One region of the Streptomyces sp. NPDC020731 genome, then DNA from elsewhere that is predicted to be linked to it. Evidence: riboswitches for the same ligand, from Rfam matches in the RefSeq annotation. Region 1 holds a riboswitch; each other region holds the start of a gene.

Region 1 (5,612 bases):
CTCGGAGGCGGCGTGGGCGACGGCGAGCGAGACACCGAGGATGGCGTTGGCGCCCAGCGATCCCTTGTTGTCGGTGGCGTCCAGGTCGAACATCGCCTGGTCGATCAGGCGCTGCTCGGTGGCGTCGTAGCCGACGAGTTCCGGGCCGATCTGCTCGATGACGGCCAGGACGGCCTTCTCGACGCCCTTGCCCAGGTAACGGTTGGCATCGCCGTCACGGAGTTCGATGGCCTCGAAGGCGCCGGTGGAGGCGCCGGACGGGACGGCGGCACGACCCGTGCTGCCGTCGTCGAGGCCGACCTCGACCTCGACCGTGGGGTTGCCTCGGGAGTCCAGGATTTCCCGGGCTACGACGACGTCGATGGACGGCACGAGCATCTCCTTCATGGATGTGACGCGGGTGAGCAGGACCCCGGAGGGTCTTGCGAGACCGAGCCTAACCGGCTCCGGGCGATCGGCCAGCCGGTCGCCCGCCCCGTGGACAGAACCGAGAGTAAATTGTTTCCGAACGGAACAAAGCGGTTTCCGGAAACCCGGCCGTGAAAAACCCCGCCCCGGTGCGTACGGGGGAAGACGCACCGGGGCGGGGAGCAGGGGGCAGCCGCTTACTTGAGGTGCAGCTGCTGGCCCGGGTAGATGAGGTCGGCGTCGTCGACGATGTCGTCGTTCAGCTCGAACAGCTCGGCCCAGCCGCCCTCGACGTCGCGCTCGGCGGCGATGGAGCTGAGGGTGTCGCCCTTGACGACCTTGTACTCGCCGTCGCCCTTCTCGACCTTCTCGCCGGTCGGGGTGGTGACGGTCTTCTTCTCGGTCTTCTGCTCGGCGGCCGGGCGCTCGGCGGAGCGGGAGGCCTTCTGCTCGGTCTCACGGGTCTCGGTGGAACCGGTGCTCTGCGAGGAGCCCGCCGAAGAGCCGTTCGAGGACTCGTTCGAGGAGGAGCCGGTGTAGGCGGCGTTGGACAGGCCCGTGCCGCAGACCGGCCAGGCGCCCTTGCCCTGGCCCGCGAGGACCTTCTCGGCGATCTCGATTTGCTGCGCCTTGCCGGCCTGGTCGGCGCTGGAGGCGTACTGCGTGCCGCCGTACGCGGCCCAGGTGGAGGCGGAGAACTGCAGACCGCCGTAGTAGCCGTTGCCGGTGTTGATGGACCAGTTGCCGCCGGACTCGCACTGGGCGACGGCGTCCCACTCGGAGGCGGTGGCGGCGGAGGCGGTGCCGGCCGCCATCAGCGGGGCGGCGACGGCGGCGGAGGCGACACCGGCGACGGCGATCGCGCGGGTGGCCTTGGACGGACGACGGTGCTTGCCCTTGCCGGAAAACAGCATGGTTGGATCCCCTCACCGACGCCTACGAGGTGAGCTGTCGGGTTCGGGCCGGTTGAGTTGCCCGGCCACGTCCCTCACGGGACGCGGCTTCACCCCAAGCCCGATCCGGTGTCAACCACCGGAAAGGACACTTACCTTGGGTCCCCCGCTCCTGCCTACGGCGCATGACGCGACGACTGTTCCCGTGCTGCCACTGGCAGGATTCGGCGTGGCGGCAGCCGGGGCCCGCGGTGGCGAGCGGTCACGACCGTAGACACGCGATCCGCGGAAATTCAAAGACGATCAGGGCTTCTGAGACCTATCTCTCACGCCCTTTAAACCGGACATTCACCGCGAATCATGACGTCAACCACCGCCGGACACACGCCCTTTCGGGCGTCACTTTTCGCCCGGTTCGACCCCGACCTCAAGCTCCTGACCCGGCAGGATGAGGTCCGGGTCGACGCCGACGACCTGCTCGTTCTCGGTATAGAGCGACCGCCATCCGCCGTCGAGCTCAAGGGAGTCGGCGATGGACGAGAGGCTGTCCCCGGTGCGCACGGTGTACGAGCCGTCGGCGGCATCGCGCGAGGCGTCGGTGCCGCGCGAGGCGTGCCGGCCGGACGATTCCGACGTACGGTCCTCCGCCTCACCCTCCTCGGCACCGGTGCCGCGATGGCGGCCGGGGCCGGTGCCCTCGGCGTCGGTGAGCTCGGAAGAGCCGGTGGCCTGCCCGGACTTGTCCGACTCGTCACTCTTGGGAGTGGCCGAGGCGGAGGGGGAGGTGCCGGATCCGCCGTCGGAGCCGTTGTCCGAATCCGCGTCCGAGTCGCTCGACTTGCCGGGCTTGGCCGATTCACCGGCCTCGTCCTCTCCGTCGTCCGATCCCTTGGCGCCGGACGACGGAGAGGACGAGACAGACGGATTCCCGGATTCCGATGATCCGGACGAGTCCGAAGAGTCCGATGCGTCCGAGGTCGAGTCCTCCGCCACGCCCGTGTCGATGTCGGCCGACGTCGAGCCCTGGCTGAGGCCCGCCGTCAGTCCGCAGGTGCGCCACGCGCCGACCCCCTGCTGGGCGAGGATCCTCTCGGCCACGGCTATCTGCTGGCCGCGGCTGGCCTGGTCGGCGCTGGTCGCGTAGTCCAGACCGCCGTAGTTCTCCCAGTCGTCCTGGGTCAACTGCAGGCCGCCGTAGTAGCCGTTGCCGGTGTTCTGGCTCCAGGAGCCACCACTTTCACATTCGGCGACCCGGTCCCAGGTCGCGCCGTCGGCCGCGCTGGCGCTACCGGCTCCGAGGAGCGGGATCGCGATGGCGGAGCCGGTCACTCCGGCCGCGACGAGGAGAGCCGGAGCCTGGCGGGGGCGACGGTGCCGACCGTTCCCGGAGAGCATGCGGAGACCTTTCACAAGACAGCAATGACCGGCGCGGCGAGTGGAACCCGATGTGCCGCACTTGATGGGTGAACGTATCCGCAGACGATCACTTGTCACAAGTTCATGCCGCGCAGATCACGTGAAGATCACAGAGTTGAGAGCGCGTCATGTTTGCGCTGGTCCGCTCGGGGGCACGGCGGACGGCGGTTCCGTCCGTCACTTCCGCGGAGGAGTGAACTCCACCGGGAGCGTGCGCAGTCCGCGCATGATGAGCCCGCCCCGCCAACGGAGTTCGGCCGGTTCCACCGCGAGCCGCAGGTCCGGCAGACGGGTCAGCAGGGTGGCGAGCGCGGTCCGGCCCTCCAGGCGGGCCAGCGGGGCGCCCAGGCAGTAGTGGACGCCGTGGCCGTATCCCAGATGCTGGTTGTCGCGCCGGCCGAGGTCGAGCACGTCCGGGTCGGCGAACCGCTCCGGGTCCCGGTCCGCGGCGGCGAGTACGACGAGGACGGGGTCGCCGGCCGCGATGCGCTGCCCGCCGATGGTGACCGGCTCGGTGGCGAACCGCCAGGTGGCGAGCTCCACGGGGCCGTCGTAACGCAGGAGCTCCTCGACACCGGTCTCCAGCAGCCCGCGCTCCCCGGCGACGAGGCTCCGCTGCAGGCGGTCACGCTGTCCGGGGTGGGTGAGCAGGGCGTAGGTGCCGTTGCCGATCAGGTTGACGGTGGTCTCGAAACCGGCGAACAACAGGATGAACGCCATGGCGGCGGCCTCGTTCTCGGTGAGGTGCTCACCGTGGTCGGAGGCGCGGATGAGGCCGGAGATGAGGTCCTCGCCGGGGGCGGGTTCGGCGGGGAGCGCCTCGCGCTTGCGGTGGATCAGCTCGGCAAGGTAGCCGCGCATCTTCTTCACGGACCGGGCGACCCCGCCGCGCGGGCCGCCGCCGTGACGGATCATCATGCCCGCCCAGTCCCGGAAGTCGTCCTGGTCCTCGCTCGGGACGCCGAGCAGGTCGCAGATGGCGTAGATGGGGAGGGGGAAGGCAAACTCGTGGATCAGGTCGGCGGAGCCACTGTCCGCGAACCGGTCGATGAGCCCGTCGGTGAGCTCCTGCACGCGGGGCGCGAACTCGGCGACCCGGCGCGGGGTGAACGCCTTGCTGACCAGCCGGCGCAGCCGGGTGTGGTCCGGCGGGTCGATGTTCAGCAGATGCGTCATCAGCTCCGCCTGGCGCTCCCCGGGGATACCGGTCCTGCCCCTGGCGTGCGCGGGCTCGTCGTGGTGCGCGGGGTTCTTGGACAGCCGGTTGTCGGCGAGCGTCTGCTTGGCGTCGGTGTAGCGCGTGACCAGCCACGCCTCCACCCCGCTGGGCAGCCGCGTCCTGCGCACGGGCTCGTGCTCACGCAGCCAGGCGTAGGCGGGGTAGGGATCGGCGGCGAACTCCCGGCTGAACAACTCGGGAGTGGGTCCCTGCGGAGCAGGAGGGGTGGGCTGGTCATGCATGCGGCGACCCTAACGGGCGACGGGAGCAGGACGGCGCGGCAGCTCGGGTGTCCGGGGCCGTCGGGCGGCTGCGGGCGCGTGGTGGTTGTTCGCGCGGTTCCCCGCGCCCCTTCAGGGGGGCGGGGAACCGCGCGAGGGGGTCCGGGGGCGGAGCCCCCGGGGGACGGGACGGGACGGGACGGCGGGGGCGAGAAACCCTCCCGCGCCGCACCCCGCTCTCAGCCCTCGCCACCCTCCGCGGCACGGATCGCATCGCGGTACACCCGCGCGGCCGCCCGCAAGGCCGCCTCCGGATCGACTCCCGCCGCCTCCGCCCACACCGCAAGCCCCAGCAGCTCGTAACCGACCCCCTCCCCCACCGGCACCGGCACGTCCAGCCCCGCGGTCCGCGCCCGCGACCCCAGCTTCGCCGCCAGCGCCAGTCCGGGCTGCCCGAGCGGCACCCCCTCCGTCACCGAACTGCGCCGCTTCTCCTCCGCCTTGGTCCGCAGCCAGTGCGCCTTGACGTCCTCCGGCGTGTCCGCCGTCTCCCCGCCGAAGACATGCGGATGCCGGTGGATCAGCTTGGCCACGATGCCCCCCGCCACGTCGTCGACGGAGAACGGTTCCTCCGGGTGCTCCTCGGCGATCCGGGCGTGGAAGACGACCTGGAGGAGCACGTCCCCCAGCTCCTCGCGCAGCTCGTCCCGGTCGCCCTCCTCGATGGCCTCGACAAGCTCGTACGCCTCCTCGATGCCGTACTTGGCCAGGCCCTTGTGGGTCTGCCGGGACGACCACGGGCACTCCGCGCGGATGCGGTCCATGACCTGCACGAGGTCGAGCAGCCGGGCGCCCGGCAGGTCGTAGGAGGCGGGCAGCAGCTCCAGCTCGGGCATCCGCACCCTGCCGGTCCCGGCCAGCCGCGCCAGCCCGTCGGTCAGCGCGGGCTCACCCTCGCCCGTCGCCACGACCACCACCGTCCGCCCGCCCGCGCAGGCGTCGACGATCTCCTCGGCGGTCGGGGACGCCTCCTCGACCGGTATCCCCGCCTCCCGCAGATACGGCAGCTGCGGGTGGGCGCCGTCCGCGCACAGCACCCGGTCGGCCGCGTGCAGGGCCTGCCAGGCCGGCCAGGACAGCAGGCCGGGCGCGACACGGTGGCTGGTGGTGAGCAGGACGGCACGGCCGGGGGCGGTCGCGGAGCTCGGTGCGGGGCTGATTGCGTTCACGCTCCGAAACTAGCCCACCCCGCCGACAGCCCCCGGGTTGTCCACAGGCCGGTTGTCCGCAGGCGGCCGGTCAGAGCGTCTGCGGCGCCCCGGCCGCCGTGACGTCCCGTACCCACGGCGTCCTGGCGTCGACCCGGCTGCTCTTCTCGACGTCCCAGTCGCCGTAGCGCGGGTTGAGGTCGACGTCGAGCTCCTCGCCCGCCTCGGACAGCGCCTGCCAGAACTC
Region 2 (5,612 bases), on a different contig from region 1:
AGGCCGAACTGGTCGTGGGTGACCCGGTCCCCGACCGCCACCGACACCACGGGCTTCTCCGCGGTCCGCCGGGTGGCGAAACCTGAGGCGCCCGACGCCGACGAGCGGGAACGGGACGACGACAGCGAAGCCGCCACTCCCGACACCGGACCGGAGGACACGGACGCGCTCGCTCCCGTCCGCTTCCACTCCAGATGGGTGGCCGGGATCTCCTCCAGGAACCGCGAGGGCGGGTTGTAGGACGGCTGACCCCACGCGCTGCGCAGCGTCGACCGGGTCAGGTACAGCCGCTCACGCGCGCGCGTGATGCCGACGTACGCCAGGCGCCGCTCCTCCTCCAGCTCCTTGGTCTGGCCGAGGGCGCGCATGTGCGGGAAGACGCCGTCCTCCATGCCGGTGAGGAAGACCACCGGGAACTCCAGGCCCTTGGCGGTGTGCAGGGTCATCAGGGTGATGACGCCGGAGCCGTCCTCGTCCTCGTCGGGGATCTGGTCGGAGTCGGCGACCAGGGCGACCCGCTCCAGGAAGTCGGACAGCACCACGGACTCGCCCTCGCCGCGCTCCTGCTCGAACTCCAGGGCGACAGCCGCGAGTTCCTGGAGGTTCTCGATCCGGGTCTCGTCCTGCGGGTCGGTGGAGGCCTGCAGCTCGGCGAGGTAACCGGTGCGTTCCAGGATCGCCTCCAGGACCGTCGCCGGGCCCGCCCCGGACTCGACGACCGTACGCAGGTCCTCCATCAGCGTGTTGAACCGCTTGACCGCGTTCGACGACCGCGCGGCCATGCCGTACGCCTCGTCGACGCGCCTCAGCGCCTGCGGGAAGCTGATCTTCTCGCGCTGCGCGAGGGCGTCGATCATGGCCTCCGCACGGTCGCCGATGCCCCGCTTGGGGACGTTGAGGATGCGGCGCAGCGGCACCGAGTCCTCGGGGTTGGCGAGCACCCGCAGATAGGCCAGGACGTCCCGGACCTCCTTGCGCTCGTAGAAGCGGACGCCGCCGACGACCTTGTAGGGCAAGCCGACGCGGATGAAGATCTCCTCGAAGACACGGGACTGGGCGTTGGTGCGGTAGAAGACGGCGACGTCACCCGCCTTCGCCTCGCCCGCGTCGGTGAGGCGGTCTATCTCGTCGGCGACGAACTGGGCCTCGTCGTGCTCGGTGTCCGCGACGTACCCGGTGATCCGCGCGCCCGCGCCGGCGTTGGTCCACAGGTTCTTGGGGCGGCGCGACTCGTTGCGCTCGATGACGGCGTTGGCCGCGCTCAGGATGGTCTGCGTGGAACGGTAGTTCTGCTCCAGCAGGATCGTGGTCGCGTCCGGGTAGTCCTCCTCGAACTGGAGGATGTTGCGGATCGTCGCGCCGCGGAAGGCGTAGATCGACTGGTCGGCGTCACCGACCACGCACAGCTCGGCGGGCGGGACCTCGGTCTCGGACGGTGCGCCGGCGGGGTGCCCGGCGGTGCCGACGAGCTCACGCACCAGGGCGTACTGGGCGTGGTTGGTGTCCTGGTACTCGTCCACCATGACGTGCCGGAAGCGGCGACGGTAGTGCTCGGCGACGTCCGGGAAGGCGCGGAGCAGATTGACCGTCGTCATGATCAGGTCGTCGAAGTCCAGCGCGTTCGCCTCGCGCAGCCGCGACTGGTAGAGCGCGTAGGCCTGGGCGAGGGTCTTCTCGAAGCCGTCGGCCGCCCGGGCGGCGAAGTCCTCCTCGTCGATCAGCTCGTTCTTCAGGTTGCTGATCTTGGCGCTGAAGGACTTCGGCGGGAAGCGCTTGGGGTCGAGGTCCAGGTCGCGGCAGACCAGGGCCATCAGACGCTTGGAGTCGGCGGCGTCGTAGATCGAGAACGACGACGTGAAGCCGAGCTTCCTGCTCTCACGGCGCAGGATGCGCACGCACGCGCTGTGGAACGTCATGACCCACATGGCGCCCGCGCGCGGGCCGACGAGCTGCTCGACACGCTCCTTCATCTCGCCCGCGGCCTTGTTGGTGAAGGTGATCGCGAGGATCTGGCCCGGATGGACGTTCCGCTCGGCCAGCAGATGGGCGATGCGGTGGGTGAGCACGCGGGTCTTGCCGGAGCCGGCACCGGCCACGATGAGCAGCGGGGAGCCGGAGTGCGCGACGGCGGCACGCTGGTTTTCGTTCAGCCCCTCCAGCAACGCGGCGGCGTCGATCACCGGGCGCGGGGCGCCGTCGCGGTAGTAGGCGTCCCTGTCCGGCGGCACGTCGAATCTCCCGCCGAACAGGTCGTCCGGAATCTGCTCCGGTACGTGCTCGTCCTCGGGCGGTGGCGGGGGCTCGTCCGCGGGGCCCCGCCGGGCCTGGAGGTCCGCCAGGAAGCTGTCGTCAAAGAGGCTGCTCATCGCTCTCCGAGTCTAGGGCGCTCCACCGACAACCCGGGGCCACCCCGGGAACATCCCCGCTTTCCGGCAGCCGGGGCAGGGTGTGCACCCTCCAGAACCACTGCCTCACCCTGAGTGACCCCACACGTGAGGTCACGAAAATGTATCGGGCATATCACCCGTCAACCTTCACAAGGGCCACACCAGTTGGCTACGGTGCGGGCGGGCCGTACGACCCCCACCGGCGAACCCCGCCGGGCCGCACGGCCTCCGCCGAGTCCGTCCCTGCCGATCGCGGCAGCCGGAGCCGGGGACCCACCGAGACCATGGGGTGAATCGGCCCACTCCCTCGCGGAGCGGCCGTAGGGCAACCCTTCCGAATCACCCGCCCGAACCCGACAGCTAACCCGGTAGGCGGAGCATCGGAAGGAGTCGCCTCCCTTGGCGTCGCACCGCAAGTCGCGCACCCCCGGCGCGCGCGTGGCAGGCATACGGACCCCGGCCCTCGCCACGGCCGCCCTGACCTCCGTGGCCCTGCTGTCCCAGACGGCGGGCGCCGCCCCCTCCGACGACGGCAAGCCCAGCCTGGAGGAGGTCGAGAAGAAGGTCGACGAGCTCTACCGCCAGGCGGAGTCGGCGACCGACAAGTACAACGCGGCCAAGGAGAAGACCGCGAAGCAGCGCAAGCAGGTCGGCACCCTCCTCGACGACGTGGCCAAGCGCACCCAGAAGCTCAACGACGCGCGGGAGGAACTGGGCTCCTTCGCCGCCGCCCAGTACCGGACCGGCGTCGGTGTCCCCGACACCGCGACCTTCCTGCTCGCGGACACTCCGCAGGACTTCTTCGACCGGTCCCAGCTGATGGACCGGATGACCGGCCGCCAGAAGGAAGCGGTCGACGACTACGTCACCCAGCAGTCCGAGACGATGAGGAAGCGCCAGGAGGCCACCGAGAGCCTCGAGACGCTCACCGAGTCCCAGGGCGACCTGAAGACGGCCAAGGCCACCGTCCAGAAGAAGCTCACCGACGCGCGCAAGCTGATGTCGAAGCTGACCGCCGAGGAGAAGGCGCGGCTCGCGGCGATCGAGGAGAAGAAGCAGCAGGAGGCCGCCCGCAAGGCCGCCGAGCTCGCCGAGCAGCAGGCGGAGCAGCAGAAGACCCAGGAGAAGGCCGCCGCCCGGCAGGACAGCGGCACGTCGGGCAGCACCTCCGGATCCGCCGGCTCGACCACCGCGCCGTCCACCGGCTCCTCGTACGCCACCAAGGCCGAGAAGGCCCTCGCCTTCGCCCGCGCGCAGATCGGCAAGCCGTACGTCTGGGGCGCCACAGGCCCCGGCTCCTATGACTGCTCCGGCCTCACCCAGGCCGCCTGGAAGGCCGCCGGCGTCACCCTCCCGCGCACCACCTACGACCAGGTCGACGCGGGCACGACGGTCCCCGTCTCCCAGGCCCAGCCCGGTGACCTGGTCTTCTTCTACGACGACGTCACCCACGTGGGCATCTACATCGGCAACGGGATGATGATCCACGCGCCGAAGCCCGGCACGTACGTCCGCGAGGAGTCGATCTACTACGACGGCGAGTCCTCGATCCACAGCGTGGTGCGCCCCGCCTGACCTGCCCGGGGACACGCCGCCCGGCGCTACGACACGCGGCGCCGGGCGAAGGGCATCAGGTCCACAGCACCGCGATGAAGACGTTCGCCGTGGTCAGCAGACCGACCAGGCCGAACAGGCCCTTGTCCACCTTCTCCTCGTCCCGCTTCACATAGACCAGGCCGAGGATCACGATCAGCAGGGCCAGCTTCACGCCGATCTTGATGTTGTCGACGGAGTAGTCCTGGGCCTGGTTGAGGCCGACCAGGACCACACCGGTGACCAGCATCGTCAGCGCACCGTGCAGCATCGCGGGGACGAACCGGGCGGTGCCCCGGCCCATCGCCTTCATCTGGGTGAGGAAACCACCGAGGAGCGACGCGATGCCGATGATGTGCAGACCGACGAAGAGGTGGATGAGTACGTCCATGAGGCCGGAGCCTAGCCACAGCCACCTCGTAGCACTCCGGCGCCCTCATCCACCGCTCCTCCGGCATATCGGTCATCACCCTGAGTGAAGGTGACGAAGCCGGAACGGGATCCTGGTCACTTGAGGTCACTCGACGGTCCGCTCACGCCACTTCCGCACAACCCGTTACCGGGACCACGCGGCCGGGCCTAGCGTCCTCCCCCAGGTGACCGGCTCTCCACCGCCGCCCGGTCCAGGGGCGGCAACCGGACACCACCGCCGAGAAGGTCCGGCGGCGGACGGCTCCCCCTGTGCACCCCCGCCGCCGGACCGCCGGACGGCAGTCCGCTCCGCGCGGTCGTCGGAAAGGACGGGAGTCCAGGTGGCAGCGCACCGCAGGACCCGACAGCGCACGGCGGGCGGCACCACGACCCGCGTGGCCGCCGCCCTCGCCCTCGCCGGCGCGGCCACCGCGACCGGCTTCGACGGGACGGGACACGCCGAACCGCAGCTGACACCGGACCGGATCAAGGCCGATGTGCACAAGCTCTACCGGGAGGCGGAGGCCGCCACCGAGAAGTACAACGGCGCCAAGGAGAAAGCCGAGTCGGCCCGGCGTCGGCTGCGCGATCTGCAGGACGAGGCGGCCCGCAGGAAGGACCGGCTCAACTCCGCGCGGGACGCCCTGGGCTCGGTCGCGGCGGCGCAGTACCGCGGCGGCGGCCTGGACCCCGCCCTGCAGCTCTTCCTCTCCGAGGACCCGGACGGCTACCTGGACGGCGCCGCGCTCGCCGAACGGGCGGGCAGCCGCCGGCAGGCGGCGGTGGGGCGCGTACGCACACAGCTCCGGGAGATCGAGCAGTTGCGCGGCGCCGCACGCGTCGAGGTGAAATCGCTGACGGCCCGCCGCGCCGAGCTCGAGCGGCACAAGAAGACGGTCGACACCAAGCTGACCGCCGCCCGCCGGCTGCTGTCCCGGCTGACCCCCGGGCAACGCGCGGCGCTCACCGACGGCACCGGCCGCGCCCCACGCGCCTCGGCGGACACCCGGGACGCCCTCGCGGCCCCCGGCCCCCGTGCGGCGGAGGCCGTCTCCTACGCCTACGCCAAGCTCGGCAGCCCTTACGTCTGGGGCGCGACCGGCCCGAACGCCTTCGACTGCTCGGGTCTCATGCAGGCCGCGTACCGCTCCGCCGGCGTCTCCCTGCCCCGCACGACCTACGCCCAGATCGACGCGGGCCGCCGCATCCCCCGCTCCGAAC
Region 3 (5,612 bases), on a different contig from region 1:
GACAGGAGGGGCTCTCATGACCCGACCGTCCGCCCGCCACGTCCTGCCCGAGCTCACCGAACGCACGGCATCGGGGAACCGGACGCCGGACCCCTGCTCGAAGCTGCTCGAGGAACGGATCGTCATCCTCGGGACACAGATCGACGAGACCTCCGCCAACGACGTCATGGCGCAGTTCATGTACCTGGAGCACCACTCCCCCGACCGGGACATCTCGCTCTACGTCAACTCCCCCGGCGGCTCCTTCCACGCCATGTCGGCGATCTACGACACGCTGCGCCACGTCTCCTGCGACGTGGAGACGGTCTGCCTGGGCCGGGCGGAGGGCGCCGCCGCGCTGCTGCTGGCCGCCGGCACCCCGGGCAAGCGACTGCTGCTGCCCGGCTCCCGTCTGGTGCTCCGTCAGCCCTCCCTCCCGGAGCCGGTCGAGGGACAGGCCGGCGATCCGGTGATCCGGGCCGAGGAGTCGACCCGTGTCCGGTCACGGATGGGGGAGATCCTGGTCCGGCACACGGGCCGCACCGCGGAGCGGGTCCGGGCGGACGTCGAGCGGGACAAGGTCCTCGACGCGCAGGCGGCGGTGGAGTACGGCCTGGCGGACCGGATCGTGCCCGGCCGCAGGAGCACCTCCCCCGTCACCGGCACGAGGTGAGCCGCGGATGCTGCCACCGGAGCTGCCGCCGCTGCCCGCGCTGACCCGCGCGGAGGCCGAGCTGATCGACCGTTACCTCGAGGCCGTCGACCTGCTCGGCCGGGTCAACCCGGCCCTGGGCGGTGACACCTACCGCGGACTGCGCGCGGCTCAGGCGCTGGTCGGCAAGGCCGTCGCGCTGCGCGACGCGCTGACCCTGATGCACCGGCGCGGCGAGAGCGAACTGCACTCCGGCACGCTGGCCCGGGCCCTGCGGGCGCTGGACGGCGAACGGCGCACGGCCAGGGTCACACTGCCGCCGGACCCCGGCAGTTGACGCCCGCGGGCGCCGGACAGCGGCCCCGGCCGGCGGTGCACCCCGGCCGGGGTTGAAACGGACCGAACGGCGTACCCCCGTCCGGCGTAGACGAACCTGCTGTTTTCGAGCCCTCGAAGTTGCGCAACGCACGTACCGCACGACCGGAACGGTGCTTTTCATCCCTGGTCCGCGGCTCCTCCGGGCCTCGGCGAAGGTCCGAACAGAGAGGTGTCCACCCGAACGGGTGAGTGGTGAGTAACAACACAAATCCCACGTTCCGTTGGGATTTCGATCGCGTCATGAGCCAAGATCCCTGACTGACGACAAGACCCCGCCGCCGCGGCGGGGCGATCCGGGCGGACGCCGAGTCCTGCCGCCGCCCGGATGACCGGTCGACAGGAGTGGATCGGCAGGAGTGGAGGACCCAATCACGACGGGCCGCCGGGACGTCAGTTCCGAGCAGTCCTTGGGGTGAAGCCGCACGTGTGCGGCCGGGCAACTTCGCCAGCCCGAATCCGACAGGTCATCCTTCACAGGCGGCTGACGAAGGGTTGCGCATGACTGCGCTCAATCGTGTCCCGTCTCTCATGGCCCGGGCCGGCACGGCCTCGGCCCTCACCCTGGCCGCCGTGGGCGGCTCCATCGTGGTCCCCGGAGCCGCCTCGGAGGCGGCCGCCGCGACCTCGGCCACCAAGGCGCTGCACATCGCCGCCTCCAAGAAGGGCTCGCCCTACAAGTGGGGCGCCACGGGGCCGTACAGGTTCGACTGCTCGGGTCTGACGCTGTACTCGTTCAAGAAGGCGGGCAAGAAGCTGCCGCGCACCGCCGCCCAGCAGTACAACAAGACGCGCCACGTCTCCGCCAAGAGCCGCAAGGCGGGAGACCTGGTGTTCTTCCATTCGGGCAGCTACGTCTACCACGTCGGCATCTACGCGGGTAAGGGCAAGATCTGGCACGCCCCGAAGACCGGGGACGTGGTGCGCCTGCAGAAGATCTGGACCCGCAGCGTCTGGTACGGCCGGGTGAGGTGACCGCGGGGGGGGGGGGGGGGGGGGGGGGCCCCCCCCCCCCCCCCCCCCCCCCCCCCCCCCGGAACCCGGTGGTTGTCGGCCCTGCGGCGGACGGGGGCGGGCATGGGGTTTTCGCCCCCGCCGCCCCTTCCCGTCCCTGGGGGCTGCGCCCCCGGACCCCCTTTGTCCTCAAACGCCGGACGGGCCGGCCGAGGGGGCCCGACGGTCTGGATCAGCCCCTCAGGACCGCCCCGGTGCGGTCGCCCGCGAGGGTGACCGCCGATTCGCGGGCCGCCGACGCCTCGTCGACGGTCAGCGTGCGGTCGGTCGCACGGAACCGCAGTGCGTACGCCAGGGACTTGCGGCCCTCGCCGAGCTGCTCGGCGTTCTCGTACACGTCGAACAGGCGGATGGACTCCAGCAGTTCACCGGCGCCCTCGCGCAGCGCCGCCTCGACATCCGAGGCGGGCACGAACGCGTCGACGACCAGCGCGACGTCCTGCGTGGCGACCGGGAAGGTGGAGATGCCCGGCGCCTGCGGGGTGTCGTCGCCGACCTGCTCCAGGGCGTCCAGGTCCAGCTCCATCGCACAGCTGCGCGCGGGCAGGCCCAGGGTCTTCAGGACGCGCGGGTGCAGCTCGCCGGCGTGGCCGATGATCCGGTCCTCGCCGTCGACGGTGACGGTCAGCTCGGCGCAGCGGCCCGGGTGCCACGGCCCGTACTGGCCCTTGCGGACGCCCAGTTCGGCGCCGGCCTCACGGGCGACGGTCCGGGCGGCCTCGACCGCGTCGGCCCAGTCGGCCGCGCGGCCCCTGCCCCACCAGCCGGCCTGCTCGCGGGCGCCGGTCAGCACGACGGCGACGTGCCGCGGCTGGTCGGGCAGCGCGGCGTTCAGCGCGGCGATGTCCGCCTCGCTGGGCCGCCGGTCGACGGGCAGGTTCGCGGCGACCCGCTGCTCCTCGCGCGGCTGGAAGACCAGGCCGGTCTCGAACAGCGCGAGGTCGTGCGAACCCCGGCCGTCGTTGCGGCGCAGCGCGCCGAGCAGGCCCGGCAGCAGCGTGGTGCGCAGCGCGGGCTCCTCGTCGCTGAGCGGGTTGACCAGCTTGACGACACGGCGGGCCGGGTCGTCGGCCTCCAGGCCGAGCTGGTCGAAGACCTGCTCGCCGACGAACGGGTAGTTCAGCGCCTCGACGTAACCGGCCCCGGCCAGGGCCCGGCCGATACGGCGGTGCAGTCGCTGGCGGGCGGTCAGACCCCGGCCGGCGGGCGGCCTGGGCAGGGTGGAGGGCAGGTTCTCGTAGCCCTCGAGCCGGATGACCTCCTCGGCCAGGTCGTTCGGGTCGGTGAGGTCGGGCCGCCAGGACGGCACGGTGACGATCAGCTCGTCCTGCCCGTACACGTCGCAGCCGACCTCCTGGAGGCGGCGTACGACGGTCTCGCGGCCGTACGCCACGCCCGCGACCTTGTCCGGGTGGTCGGCCGGGGCGGTGATGGTGTGCGGCGCGGTCGGGGCGACGACCTCGGTGACGCCGGCCTCGGCGGTGCCGCCCGCGAGCAGCACCAGCAGGTCGACGGTGCGCTGCGCGGCAGCGGCGGCGGCCGCCGGGTCGACGCCGCGCTCGAAGCGGCGGGACGCCTCGGAGGACAGCTTGTGGCGGCGGGCGGTGCGCGCGACGGACACCTGGTCGAAGTGGGCGGCCTCGATGACCACGTCACTCGTCGCGTTCCCGGTGTCGCCGTGGTCCGCGATCTCCGTGTCGGCGCCGCCCATGACGCCGGCGAGGCCGATGGGGCCGCGGTCGTCGGTGATGACGAGGTCCTCGGCGTGCAGCGTGCGCTCGACGCCGTCGAGGGTGACGATCTTCTCGCCCTCGGCGGCCCGGCGCACGCCGATGGTGCCCTGGACCAGGGAGCGGTCGTAGGCGTGCAGCGGCTGGCCGAGCTCCATCATCACGTAGTTGGTGACGTCGACGGCGAGCGAGATCGGGCGCATGCCGACCTTCTGCAGCCGGCGCTTCAGCCAGATCGGGGAGCGCGCCTCGGGGCTGAGGCCGGTCACCGTACGGGCGGTGAAGCGGTCGCAGCCGGCCGGGTCGGACACCTTCACCGGGTAGCCGAACGCGTTCGGGCCGGGCACGTCGAGGAGGGCCGGGTCGCGCAGCGGCAGGCCGTAGGCGATGGCGGTCTCGCGGGCGACGCCACGGAGGGAGAGGCAGTCGCCGCGGTTGGCGGTGACGGCGATGTCCAGGACCTCGTCGACGAGTTCGAGGAGCTCGATGGCGTCCTTGGCGACCTCGGTCTCCGGCGGCAGCACGATGATGCCGTGCGTGCCTCCCCCAGACTCCGTCCGGGGGGACCCCCAGTCGCCCATGCCCAGCTCGTCGGCGGAGCAGATCATGCCGTGGGACGTCCTGCCGTACGTCTTGCGGGCGCTGATCGAGAAGCCGCCGGGCAGGGTGGCGCCGGGGAGGACCACGACGACCTTGTCGCCGACGGCGAAGTTGCGGGCGCCGCAGACGATCTCCTGCGGCTCACCGGTGCCGTTGGCCCGCCCCACGTTCACCGTGCAGAAGCGGATCGGCTTCTTGAAGCCCTCCAGCTCCTCAATGGTCAGTACCTGGCCGACGACGAGGGGGCCCTTGAGGTCGGCGCCGAGGTGCTCGACGGTCTCGACCTCCAGGCCGGCCGAAATGAGCTTGGCCTGTACGTCACGGCCGGTCTCCGTCGCCGGCAGGTCGACGTACTCCCGCAGCCAAGAAAGCGGGATCCGCATCAGATCTCCATCCCGAACGGCCGGGTGAACCGGACGTCACCCTCGACCATGTCTCGCATGTCCTCGACGTTGTGGCGGAACATCAGCATCCGCTCGATGCCGAACCCGAAGGCGAAGCCGCTGTACTTCTCCGGGTCGACGCCGCAGGCGGTGAGCACCCGCGGGTTGACCATGCCGCAGCCGCCGAGCTCGATCCATCCCTCGGACGAGCAGGTGCGGCAGGGCCGGTCGGGGTCGCCGACGGACGCGCCCTTGCAGACGTAGCAGAGCATGTCCATCTCGGCGCTCGGCTCGGTGAAGGGGAAGAAGTTCGGCCGCAGCCGGGTCTTCATCTCCGCGCCGAACAGCGACTGGACCATGTGGTCCAGGGTGCCCTTGAGGTCCGCCATGGTCAGTCCCTCGTCCACGGCGAGCAGCTCGACCTGGTGGAAGACGGGGGTGTGCGTGGCGTCCAGCTCGTCGGTGCGGTACACGCGGCCGGGGCAGATCACGTAGACCGGCAGCTCGCGGTCGAGCGCCGAGCGGATCTGCACGGGCGAGGTGTGGGTGCGCAGCACGACACCGGACTCGGTGCCGCCCTCGGGGCCTTCCACGAAGAACGTGTCGGCCTCGCCGCGGGCCGGGTGGTCCGGGCCGATGTTCAGGGCGTCGAAGTTGAACCACTCGGCCTCGGCCTCGGGGCCCTCGGCGACCTCGTAGCCCATGGCCACGAAGACGTCCTCGATGCGCTCCGACAGTGTGGTGAGCGGGTGGCGGGCGCCGGCCGGGACGCGGTCGTAGGGCAGCGTGACGTCCACGGCCTCCTCGACCAGGACGCGCGCGTCGCGCTCGGCCTCGAGTTCGGTCTGGCGGGCGGCGAGGCCCTTGTTCACGGCACCG

What was found. A riboswitch is a leader RNA that binds a small molecule or an ion and turns the genes downstream of it on or off. The one in region 1 is predicted to bind cyclic di-AMP.
Region 2: another riboswitch for cyclic di-AMP. It lies ahead of ACH4VX_RS10130 (NlpC/P60 family protein); the one in region 1 lies ahead of ACH4VX_RS15815 (transglycosylase family protein).
Region 3: another riboswitch for cyclic di-AMP. It lies ahead of ACH4VX_RS20790 (C40 family peptidase); the one in region 1 lies ahead of ACH4VX_RS15815 (transglycosylase family protein).

Annotation. Positions count from the first base shown of each region.
Region 1 is NZ_JBIRTN010000009.1:92,611-98,222, forward strand. Features, by position in the region: gene eno (phosphopyruvate hydratase) at 1-372, opposite strand, end outside; gene ACH4VX_RS15815 (transglycosylase family protein) at 606-1,322, opposite strand; cyclic di-AMP (ydaO/yuaA leader) riboswitch at 1,327-1,495, opposite strand; gene ACH4VX_RS15820 (transglycosylase family protein) at 1,701-2,696, opposite strand; gene ACH4VX_RS15825 (cytochrome P450) at 2,895-4,178, opposite strand; gene ACH4VX_RS15830 (nucleoside triphosphate pyrophosphohydrolase) at 4,397-5,386, opposite strand; gene ACH4VX_RS15835 (SurA N-terminal domain-containing protein) at 5,457-5,612, opposite strand, start outside.
Region 2 is NZ_JBIRTN010000005.1:251,089-256,700, reverse strand. Features, by position in the region: gene pcrA (DNA helicase PcrA) at 1-2,366, opposite strand, end outside; cyclic di-AMP (ydaO/yuaA leader) riboswitch at 2,622-2,779, shown strand; gene ACH4VX_RS10130 (NlpC/P60 family protein) at 2,787-3,962, shown strand; gene ACH4VX_RS10125 (hypothetical protein) at 4,018-4,371, opposite strand; gene ACH4VX_RS10120 (NlpC/P60 family protein) at 4,733-5,612, shown strand, end outside.
Region 3 is NZ_JBIRTN010000013.1:21,090-26,701, forward strand. Features, by position in the region: gene ACH4VX_RS20780 (ATP-dependent Clp protease proteolytic subunit) at 17-652, shown strand; gene ACH4VX_RS20785 (hypothetical protein) at 660-968, shown strand; cyclic di-AMP (ydaO/yuaA leader) riboswitch at 1,302-1,504, shown strand; gene ACH4VX_RS20790 (C40 family peptidase) at 1,508-1,981, shown strand; gene pheT (phenylalanine--tRNA ligase subunit beta) at 2,193-4,733, opposite strand; gene pheS (phenylalanine--tRNA ligase subunit alpha) at 4,733-5,612, opposite strand, start outside.